DNA from 3 places in the [Rhizobium] kunmingense genome. Region 1 is predicted to be linked to each of the others. Evidence: predicted binding sites of a transcription regulator. Region 1 holds the regulator's gene; each other region holds the start of a gene.
What was found. The regulator LexA, encoded in region 1, represses DNA repair genes until DNA is damaged. The targets are predictions, from matches to a motif close to TGTTCNNNNTGTGTTCNG.
Positions count from the first base shown of each region.

Region 1 (3,274 bases):
GTTGTTGCTGGCCTTGCTGCGGACCCGCCTTCGGCTCGCAGGCGTGCCGTTTCTGATCGCCGCCTTGGTGCTGTTTGTTCAGGGCGGCTCACATGCCGGATCCACCCTTCTCGTCTCGGAGGACGGTACACTCATTGCCTATCGCGACCGGAGCCTTGTGACGGTCAATCGCACCCGCCCATCCGCCTTCGTCTTCGACCAGTGGACGAGGGCCCTTGGTCTGCCTGAGCCGATCAAGCCTGTCATGCTCGACCCGGCTGCCGCGTTGCAAACGGTTCACCCTTCGCCATCTCCGACTGTTGCCCCTGAAGGGGCGGGCGACGAGAGGTTGGCGGACGATCTCGTGGCGGCTGCGCGCCGGCGCATGGCTTCCTTGACGGCTCCTCGTTTCTCCTGCGAGGCCAAGGCCTGGTGCGGCCTGCGCATCGGTGAGGACCGCGTTCGCGACAACGCCGGAGGTCTGCGCGAGCCGAATGCGTCGGACCAGAAGTCCGGACCGGAGGAAGGGATGCTCGTGATTGCGCTCGACGATGGCCGTTATGTCGGTGCGGCCTGTGATGTGGCTGATCTTGTCATCGCTCCCAGGGCGCGTTTCGATCAATGCCGATCCGGTACCCTGCTTCTTTCAGGCGCCACGCTCAGGAAAACCGGTGCGTTGGAAATCGCGCTGCCGGACCGCGCTCATGGCATCGATGATCACCGGAACTGGAAAATCACGCCGTCATTTGCCGGCACGCAACGACCGTGGGCCATACATCGCCAGTATGACTGGCGAGGGAACCGATATGACCCGAGCCTGCCCGGATGGCTTGCAGCCGCCATCGAGGCAAACGGTTTTGCCACGCAGCCATCGAGCGCCGGCGCAGCAACGAATGACGCAACCGGACGCGCAGGCGGCGTGCCCATAACAAATACGGCCATGTCACCGTCTGGTGATGCTGCGGAGACCAGTCAGCCCGGTCTCAGTGATAGCGGCGAATAAGGCCGACCAGCTTGCCCTGCACCTTGACGCGATCGGGCGGGAAGATGCGGGTCTCATAGGCCGGGTTTGCCGCTTCGAGCGCGATCGATGCCCCCTTGCGGCGGAAACGCTTCAACGTCGCTTCCTCGTCATCGACGAGTGCCACGACGATGTCGCCTGGATTGGCGGTGCTGCCGTTGCGAATGATCACGGTATCGCCGTCGAGAATGCCGGCCTCGATCATAGAGTCGCCCTTGACCTCGAGCGCGTAATGTTCGCCGGTGCCGATCATCTCGATCGGAACGGAAACATTGTGGGTGTTGTTCTGGATTGCCGAGATCGGTACGCCGGCGGCGATGCGGCCCATGACCGGAACGCTTGCGGAGGTGGCATCCTCAAGCGGCGCGGATCGAGCAGGTGCTGCGGGCTCGACCGGACGCTTGCCGAGGCTTCCCTCTATGACGCTCGGGGAGAAGCCGCGCTTCGGCTGCAGGCTTGGCACATAGGCTTCCGGCAGCTTGATGACTTCGAGCGCGCGCGCCCTGTTCGGCAGGCGGCGAATGAAGCCGCGTTCTTCCAGCGCCGTGATCAGGCGGTGAATACCCGACTTGGATGCGAGGTCGAGCGCATCCTTCATTTCATCGAAGGAAGGCGGTACGCCGGACTCCTTCATCCGCTCGTGGATGAAAAGAAGCAGTTCCTGTTGCTTGCGAGTCAGCATGGATGCGCACCTTCGGATTTTGAAACAAATGCAGAACGGACACTATATGTTCCATATGTGTTCCGCAAGTCCTTAAATTTGGGTGGAGATTTCATAACTTTCTGAAATGGCAGATCCATTTGTCCGCTTAAAGGGACTTGCGCTTGTCGGTTGTCTGACCAATCTAGCTTCCAGCTAACAAATGTCTGGGGGACATGCGTGACTGCGAAGAAAATCGATCATCTCGTATTGCCGGTCTGCGATCTAGCTGCGGCGCGCGGCCGGTTGTCGGCGCTGGGCTTTACGGTGGCGCCCGATGCCCTGCATCCGTTCGGGACGTCTAACGCCTGTGTCTTCCTCGATGACGGCATCTATCTGGAGCCGCTGGCGCTGGCGGACCGGCGCAAGGCGGGTGCAGCTGCCAAGCGCGGCAATGTTTTCGTGGCGCGTGATGTCGCATTCAGGGGGAAGCGTGGGAGGCAGGGGCTTTCGGCGCTGGTCGTGGCCAGTGATGATGCCGAGGCTGATGATCAACGCTTTGTCGCAGCCGGAGTATCGGCGGGCGAGGTGCTGGAATTTTCGCGCGTCATAAAGTCTCCGGATGGTGATGAGGCGGAGGGCCGCTTCAGGCTCGCCTTTGCGGCGGATGCTGCGGCTCCGGATTTCTTTGCCTTCGCCTGTCAGCGTGTGGTTTCATTCCCTCAGGATATGGGCAACTTACGCATCCATGCGAATTCGGTAACCGGCCTCAAGGAGGTGGTGCTCGCGGCGCGCGATCCCTCATCCTCTGTGCCGCTGCTTGTCCAGGTGCTTGGCGCGGAGGCGGAAGAAACCGAGGCGGGTCTGGTGTTTGCTGCCGAGAATGGCCGCGTCCGGGTTCTCGGTGAAGGGCAGCTCGACCATGAATTCGGCTTGCAATTCGATCCGTCGGCTGCGGGGTTTTATGGCAAGGTTCTGATTTTTCGCTCCGCCGATCTGGCCGTGACAGAGATCATCCTTGCTGCTAATGACGTCGCATTCATCCGCCGGGATGGCCGTGTGCTCGTGCAGCCGGCAGCCGGGCAGGGCGTCATGTTCGGCTTCGAGGAATAGACAATGGCAGTTTCCCCCAAATCAGAAGTTTCCGTCGGCGAGGGCACGAAGAAGGTCGTCTTTTCCAATGCCGGACGATTGTCGCTGATTGCGGGGCCCTGCCAGATGGAAAGCCGCGAGCATGCCTTCATGATCGCCGGAACGCTTGTCGAACTTTGCGACAAGCTCGGTGTCGGCCTCGTCTACAAATCCTCCTTCGACAAGGCGAACCGCACGTCGATCGCTGGCAAGCGCGGCATCGGGCTTGAGAATGCGATGGAAATCTTCGCCGACCTCAAGAAGGAATTCGGATTTCCGGTGCTGACCGACATCCACACCGAGGAACAGTGCAGCATCGTTGCCGAGACGGTCGATATTCTGCAGATCCCTGCCTTCCTGTCGCGCCAGACGGATCTGCTCGTCGCGGCCGCCAAGACCGGTCGCGCGATCAACGTCAAGAAGGGCCAGTTCCTGGCCCCCTGGGACATGAAGAACGTACAGGCGAAATTCCTCGAAAGCGGCAACGGCAATGTCATGCTGTG
Region 1 covers NZ_CDRNXG010000001.1:2,833,937-2,837,210, forward strand. Annotated here, with positions in the region: gene AC0JZ4_RS13670 (ComEC/Rec2 family competence protein) at 1-982, shown strand, start outside; gene lexA (transcriptional repressor LexA) at 963-1,682, opposite strand; gene AC0JZ4_RS13680 (VOC family protein) at 1,881-2,753, shown strand; gene kdsA (3-deoxy-8-phosphooctulonate synthase) at 2,757-3,274, shown strand, end outside.

Region 2 (3,274 bases), 270 kb from region 1:
CCTCCAGCGTTCCTGCCGCCGGCACCGTTGCAGCCGGAACGCGGGCCGCCGCCTCCTGAATACGATGGTGATAGGGCAAGGGTTCGCTTGGCCGCTGCGCTGCCATTTGCAGCACGCTCGCCTCGGCCTTGGCGATCATGCCGGGAATGAGTTCGGCTTCGGGCAGGTTCTTCCAGTATTTCTTCGGCATCTCGGTCGTCATCATCTTCACCTTCAACCGCGCCGGATTGAAGATGGAGGCGTAATAGGTGCGCCAGAGATCGTCCATATCGTCCTTCGCCTTTGGCCTTTCCGCCGGATCGTCGCTCACCCTCAGCATCTCGCCATCCCAGGCTGCCGATCCCTTCGGCGTCAGAATGACCCAGTCCATGTCGGTGAACCGCCGCTGGAAGAAGGGCGCGACGCGGGAGATGATGAAATGATCCGGCTCGAACCAGGCGACGAACCGCCGCCGCCCCACCTCGCCTTGCGGCACTGGCAGCTCCTTGAAGCGAACGAAAGCCGTCATCTTGTGGTAATCCCGCCCCACCGACTTCGCCATCCGCCGCGCGGCGACAATATCCGGATGGGTCAGCATCTGCAGCACGCGGCCATGTGAGTGGAAGGCGTGGAACAGGATACGATAGAGAAGCGCAAACCGCGTCGGATCGGAATGGCAGAGCACCGCCTCCGCCAATCGGAGGAACGATTGCGGCACAGTGATCTTGGGCGGCGGGTCGGCCGGTTCCGGCAGACGGTTGTCGTCGAAACCGAACAGGCCATCGGCATCGTCCATCGTTCGCCACTCGATGAACTGCGGCGCAATGCCCGCCGACATGAAGCCGCGCGCGGCATCCCGCCATTCGGCAAGCTCGCCCCGCCCCCGCAGGGAATAGCGAAACATCATAGCAGCGACAATTGCTCCGGCTTCGGTTGAAACATGGCCCTGAGATCGGACCGGTCGACGAGCCGGTGCGGCGTCCAGCCCTCGCAGACGATGAACGGCTGCACCTTCCTGAGCGACACACAGAGCCGCTTCAGGTCGTCGAGCCTGAGCTTGCGAAAGCGCCGCGACGAAAGAATGCCCTTCACCGTCTTGGTACCGAAGCCCGGCACGCGCAAAAGCATTTCCCGCTCCGCCCGGTTGACATCGACCGGGAACCGCTCGCGATGGGACAGTGCCCAGGCGAGCTTCGGATCGAGGTCGAGATCGAGCATGCCGCCCGCCTGCCCCGCCGTGATCTCGCCGATATCGAACCCGTAGAACCGGTAGAGCCAGTCGGCCTGGTAAAGCCGGTGCTCGCGCATCAAGGGCGGCTTGATCAGCGGCAGCGTCTTCGACGAATCGGGGATCGGGCTAAAGGCGGAGTAATAGACCCGCTTCAGACCATAGCTGCCATAAAGGCGCGCACTCGTGCCAAGGATCGTGGCATCGTCCGCGCCATCCGCCCCGACGATCATCTGCGTGCTCTGCCCCGCCGGCGCGAACCGCTTGCGACGCTTCGTCTGCAACGTCGGCTCGGCCATTTCCTCGATCTTGAGCCGCAGGTTGCCCATCGAACGGCGGATATTCTCCGGCTGCTTTTCCGGCGCGAATTTTCCGATGCCGGCATCGGTCGGCAGCTCGATGTTGATCGACAGCCGGTCGGCATAAAGCCCCGCCTCCTCGATCAGATGCGCCGACGCCTCGGGGATCGACTTCAGATGGATATAGCCGCGGAAATCATGCACCGTTCGCAGTTCGCGGGCGACCCGCACCATTTCCTCCATCGTATGGTCGGAAGACCGGATGATTCCGGACGACAGGAACAGGCCCTCGATATAATTGCGCCTGTAGAATTCGAGCGTCAGCCAGATCACCTCGTCGGGCGTGAAACGTGCCCTTTCGACATTGCTGGACGAGCGATTGATGCAATAGGCGCAATCGTAGATGCAGAAATTGGTGAGCAGGATTTTCAGAAGCGAGATGCAGCGGCCATCCGGCGCATAGGCGTGGCAGATGCCGGACCCTTCCGTCGACCCCAGACCGCCGCTTGCTGACGAATCGCGCTTCACCGTCCCGCTGGAAGCGCAGGAAGCGTCATACTTGGCGGCGTCCGACAGGATCGCCAATCGTTGTTTCAGCGACTTCTTCATTATGTTTGTTCTATATATGTTCTCATTTTGCCGGTCAAGCGATTGACAAATGGGCGCGGTTCACATCAGATAGGGGAAGCGGGAGATATGACGGATTTTCGCACTTTGCCTTGGAAGGCATCTCGAAATTCCGCTATTCTGACCTATATTTTGACGTTGAGATGGTTCCGAAGTTCACGCTCCGGAACCTGTTTCTTTTTGTGTTCGCGGGCACCGCGGACATGCCCTTAAGGACAAGAAAATGGTTGAAAAGGTACCGATGACGCAGAACGGCTTTGTCCAGTTGCAGGAAGAACTGCGCTGGAGGCAGCAGGAAGAGCGTCCCCGTATCATCGAAGCGATCGCGGAAGCGCGCGCCCATGGCGACCTTTCGGAAAACGCCGAATACCATGCCGCCAAGGAAGCGCAGAGCCACAATGAAGGCCGCATCACCGAACTGGAAGATTTCACCGCCCGTGCGGAAGTGATCGACTTGTCGAAGATGTCCGGCGCCAAGATCAAGTTCGGCGCCACCGTCAAGCTGGTCGACGAAGACACCGACGAAGAAAAGACCTACCAGATCGTCGGCGATCAGGAAGCCGACGTGAAGGCCGGCCGCATTTCCATCTCGTCGCCGATCGCCCGCGCCATGATCGGCAAGGAAGCCGGCGATTCGATCGAGGTCGTGGCGCCCGGCGGCTCCAAGGGCTACGAAATCCTCTCCGTTTCCTGGGGCTGATCGCCGTGGCCGAGGGCCGACACACCAGCACCACGCAGGACACCATCGTCGATATCAGTGACGTCGAAGTCATCGCCCCGAATTTCAAGCGGCGGCTTTCCGGCGTCACGTCGACGATCATCCAGCTCGTGCCGGTCCAGCGCCGTCTGGGAACGAAGATTGCAGCACTCGGGCCGGGCCTGCCCGCCGATATTCCGCATATCCGCTTCCGCGACCTTGCCTGCCTCTGGCATCCGCCCCGGGGAGGCAAGGCGCGCGTCTGGCATGCCCGTCGAAACGTTGAAATGCTGCCGGCAATTTTCATGCGCGACGTGCTGCGCATGCCGCTGAAGATCGTCTTCACCTCGGCGTCGCAGCGAAAACATTCACGCTGGACAAAGTGGCTGATTTCGAAAATGGACGCGGTCATCGCCACCAGCGCCAGGACATCCGCCTATCTCG
Region 2 covers NZ_CDRNXG010000001.1:2,564,697-2,567,970, reverse strand. Annotated here, with positions in the region: gene AC0JZ4_RS12280 (UdgX family uracil-DNA binding protein) at 1-883, opposite strand, end outside; gene AC0JZ4_RS12275 (putative DNA modification/repair radical SAM protein) at 883-2,115, opposite strand; gene greA (transcription elongation factor GreA) at 2,357-2,833, shown strand; gene AC0JZ4_RS12265 (glycosyltransferase family 4 protein) at 2,878-3,274, shown strand, end outside.
Region 2: a site for LexA is predicted at 2,122-2,139, ahead of AC0JZ4_RS12275 (putative DNA modification/repair radical SAM protein). Genes of this name have one in related genera too.

Region 3 (3,274 bases), on a different contig from region 1:
GATGCGACCGACAATCGCGAGATGAAGGCCAAAGGTGCCGCACAGGAAGCCAAGGGCGATGCGCAGCAGTTCAAAGGCAAGGCAAAAGACGCCGCCAAAGACCTTGTCGACCGCGCGTAAGCGCGCGTGCCCACAAATCAGCCCGCTGTCGGCGGGCTTTTTTGTGCTTTGGATCCGAGCCGCCGCCAATGATCGATCAAACTGAATCGACAATTTTAGCTTTTGTTGCAAATCGACGTGGTGGCACAACGTGTCCGAGCGAAGTAGCGCGCAGGCTTGCGAAGGATCACAACGTCCCGCTTGAATGGCGTAAATTCATGCCAACCGTCCATGAAGCGGTAGATGAATTGCTGGCACGCGGCGAGATAACCCTCACATGGAAGTCTTTCGTCATGAACGAGCGAGCGGGTCCTTACCGAATAAGCGCTCGCGAGCAGAAGGACTGATAGTTCGTGTCGCTAACAGACTGCTAAAATTTAGGGGCTTCAGATGGATGAGCAGGCGTGTAGGAGCCATTAGTTAGCCGGCCTCCGGAACCCGCATCGTCGCACGATTGATATAGTCGACCAAGGCACGGGCGGCTGCGAAGGATTTTACGGTTTCCTTCACCAGATTGGGAGACATCAACATCTCGTCTGAGATACTGCAACATGCGCCAAAATTCCTAAGATTGAAGAAATCGAGCGCATCATGGTTTTTCACATAACCCTTGCCACCGGCGTAGTGCCCGCCCGTCAGACCATTCGGGAAATATTTCTGAAATAGCGGACCTTCCACGATGCCTCGCCATTTGCCGGTATGGCTCGCGATCGTCTGCCGTAAAATGCGCGCAAGACGTGGGGGCGGAAGCAATGCTCCCCCTCCGCTATAAGAACGCGAGGGCGAAATCTGCATGAAGTAAGTTGCAGCAGCGTTTTTCGATAATGACACGCGCAAAGCAATCAATCCCACGCCCTTCGAAATCGGCACTCTCGCCAAACATTTTCGTGGTTCGGGGTTAGCTTCGGCGATACGAGGATCTATCGATCCGGCGCTCGCAATCAGTTGCGATGTAAACTCCATCAAGTTGCGCCGCGCGCACTCAATGGACGCTTTGTTGTCGGTCAGCCAATCGGCATCATGATCGCTGGAAGCTTCCGATAGAAATTTTATCGTCGACTGATCGATCATTCGTCGTTCCATTGCCTAGCAGGCCGCATTACGCCTCGAGAGAGTTCGTTGGAACATAAAATGAACAGAAATATGCCCGCCTCTAGCGGTCAAGAGCCCGAATTTGCAAGAATGCAGATTTATGTCCTCTCGGGGCCGAAGCGTCGGTGACAACAGGTCCTCAGTTCAAAACCCGGCGACGGCTGGGTCTGGGAGCCGGTTCGGAGACGTCGCAGTCGCTGCGACCTAACCCTATGAGCCCAGGCGCGGATGGGCCACGACAGGCCAGACAAATGGAACGAGCATCCCTGTTGCTCGTTGGGCAACCTGAACCGCTTTCACAGCGCACAGCGAAAGCGGGAAACAGCAGAAGAAGGAGCCCATATGACCGACCGCCTGACCATGCAGGACCCGCGCCACCAGTTCCCGAAGCCCCCGTTTCCGGAGCAGCCTCAGCCGGTCCCCGGCATCGCAGGTCAGATGGATCCGAAGGCGGATCATGGCGAGACGAGCTACAAGGGCTCCGGCAAGCTAGTCGGCAGAAAGGCGCTGATCACAGGCGGAGACAGCGGGATCGGCCGAGCAGCGGCGATCGCGTATGCCCGCGAAGGCGCCGATGTCGCGATCTCCTATCTCGAGAGCGAGGAAGCTGACGCCCGAGAGGTCATCGATCTCATCGAGGCCGAGGGTCGAAAGGCGGTGGCATTGCCTGGCGACATCAAGAATGAGGACTGGTGCCGTAAGCTGGTGGACAAAGCCGTAACGTCGCTTGGTGGATTGGATATCCTCGTCATCAACGCCGGACGTCAGCAGTTCCGTGAGGATGTTTCGAGGGTCACGTCAGAGGATTTCGATAAGACCCTCAAGACAAACCTTTATGCAATGCACTGGATCACGCAGGCAGCGGTAAAGCATCTGCCTGCAGGCGCCTCCGTCATCACCACGGCATCCGTGCAGGCCTACGATCCGTCGGCCATCCTCCTCGACTACGCGACAACGAAGGCCGGGATCGTCGCCTATACGAAGGCGCTGGCGGCACAGTTGATCGAGAAAGGCATCCGGGCCAACGTCGTTGCACCCGGCCCATTCTGGACAGTTCTTCAGTCGTCCGGTGGCCAGCCCCAGGAGAAGGTCACGAAGTTCGGCGAACAGAGCAAGTTTGGCCGACCGGGCCAGCCAGTCGAGATCGCCCCGGTCTATGTCCTCCTGGCCAGCCAGGAGGGGAGCTACATCACTGGCGAAGTCTACGGCGTGACGGGTGGAGCCGGAATCGCCTGATCCGGAGGGGGAGGCGGCTTATGGCCGCTTCCGCGCCCGCTCATGAAGCATCTGCATCACGCCGGTCCTACCCTCAATCGCCATTCCTGGTCAGGCAGCCCTCTTTCGCTGCCTTTCAAGCCGCTTGATCGCTTGTTCGAGCGGCCGCTGGCTGTCGCAGTAGTCTTGCCATGCCGTGGTGTCTTTCAGCAGCTTGGGGACCGACCTCATCGTCAACCTTCTGGGATCCAGGCTGGATTTCACCTGTGTCCAGTTGAGCGGCATGGAGACCGTGGCCCCGGGGCGGGCCCGCGGCGACAATGGCGCGACCGCCGTCGATGTTCGGTCATTGCGCAGGTAGTCCAGGAAAATCCTGCCCCCGCGCTGAGCTTTGGACATCTTGATCAGGTAGAGGTCCGGATGATCCCGAGCCATGTCTTCGCAGACATCGTGCGCGAACCCCTTTGCCTCGACCCAGCTCAGTTTACGACCTTTCGAAACCGCAAGGGGCGTTACCACATGCAGGCCCTTGCCACCTGTCGTCTTGCAGAAGCTGACAAGGCCGAGTTCCTCGAGCCGATCCCGGATCTCGCGGGCCGCTTCGATGACTGCGGTGAAATCCACGTCCGGCGCCGGATCGAGGTCGAACACGAGCCGCCCTGGAACTTCCGGCTGATCGGGCTCGCAGTTCCACGGGTGGAGTTCCACACCGCCGAGCTGCGCGATGGCCGCCAATCCCTCCACGCGGTCGATCTGAAGATATGGCTGCTTGTCTCCGGAAACCGTTATCTGTTCTACGAGGTTCGAAGTCCCCTTCATCGCGTGTCGCTGGAAGAACTGTTCGCCGTCGATGCCATCAGGGGTCCGG
Region 3 covers NZ_CDRNXG010000003.1:144,641-147,914, forward strand. Annotated here, with positions in the region: gene AC0JZ4_RS24900 (CsbD family protein) at 1-120, shown strand, start outside; gene AC0JZ4_RS24905 (DUF3253 domain-containing protein) at 189-446, shown strand; gene AC0JZ4_RS24910 (DUF2461 family protein) at 520-1,170, opposite strand; gene AC0JZ4_RS24915 (SDR family oxidoreductase) at 1,534-2,427, shown strand; gene ligD (DNA ligase D) at 2,518-3,274, opposite strand, start outside.
Region 3: a site for LexA is predicted at 1,220-1,237, ahead of AC0JZ4_RS24910 (DUF2461 family protein). Genes of this name have one in related genera too.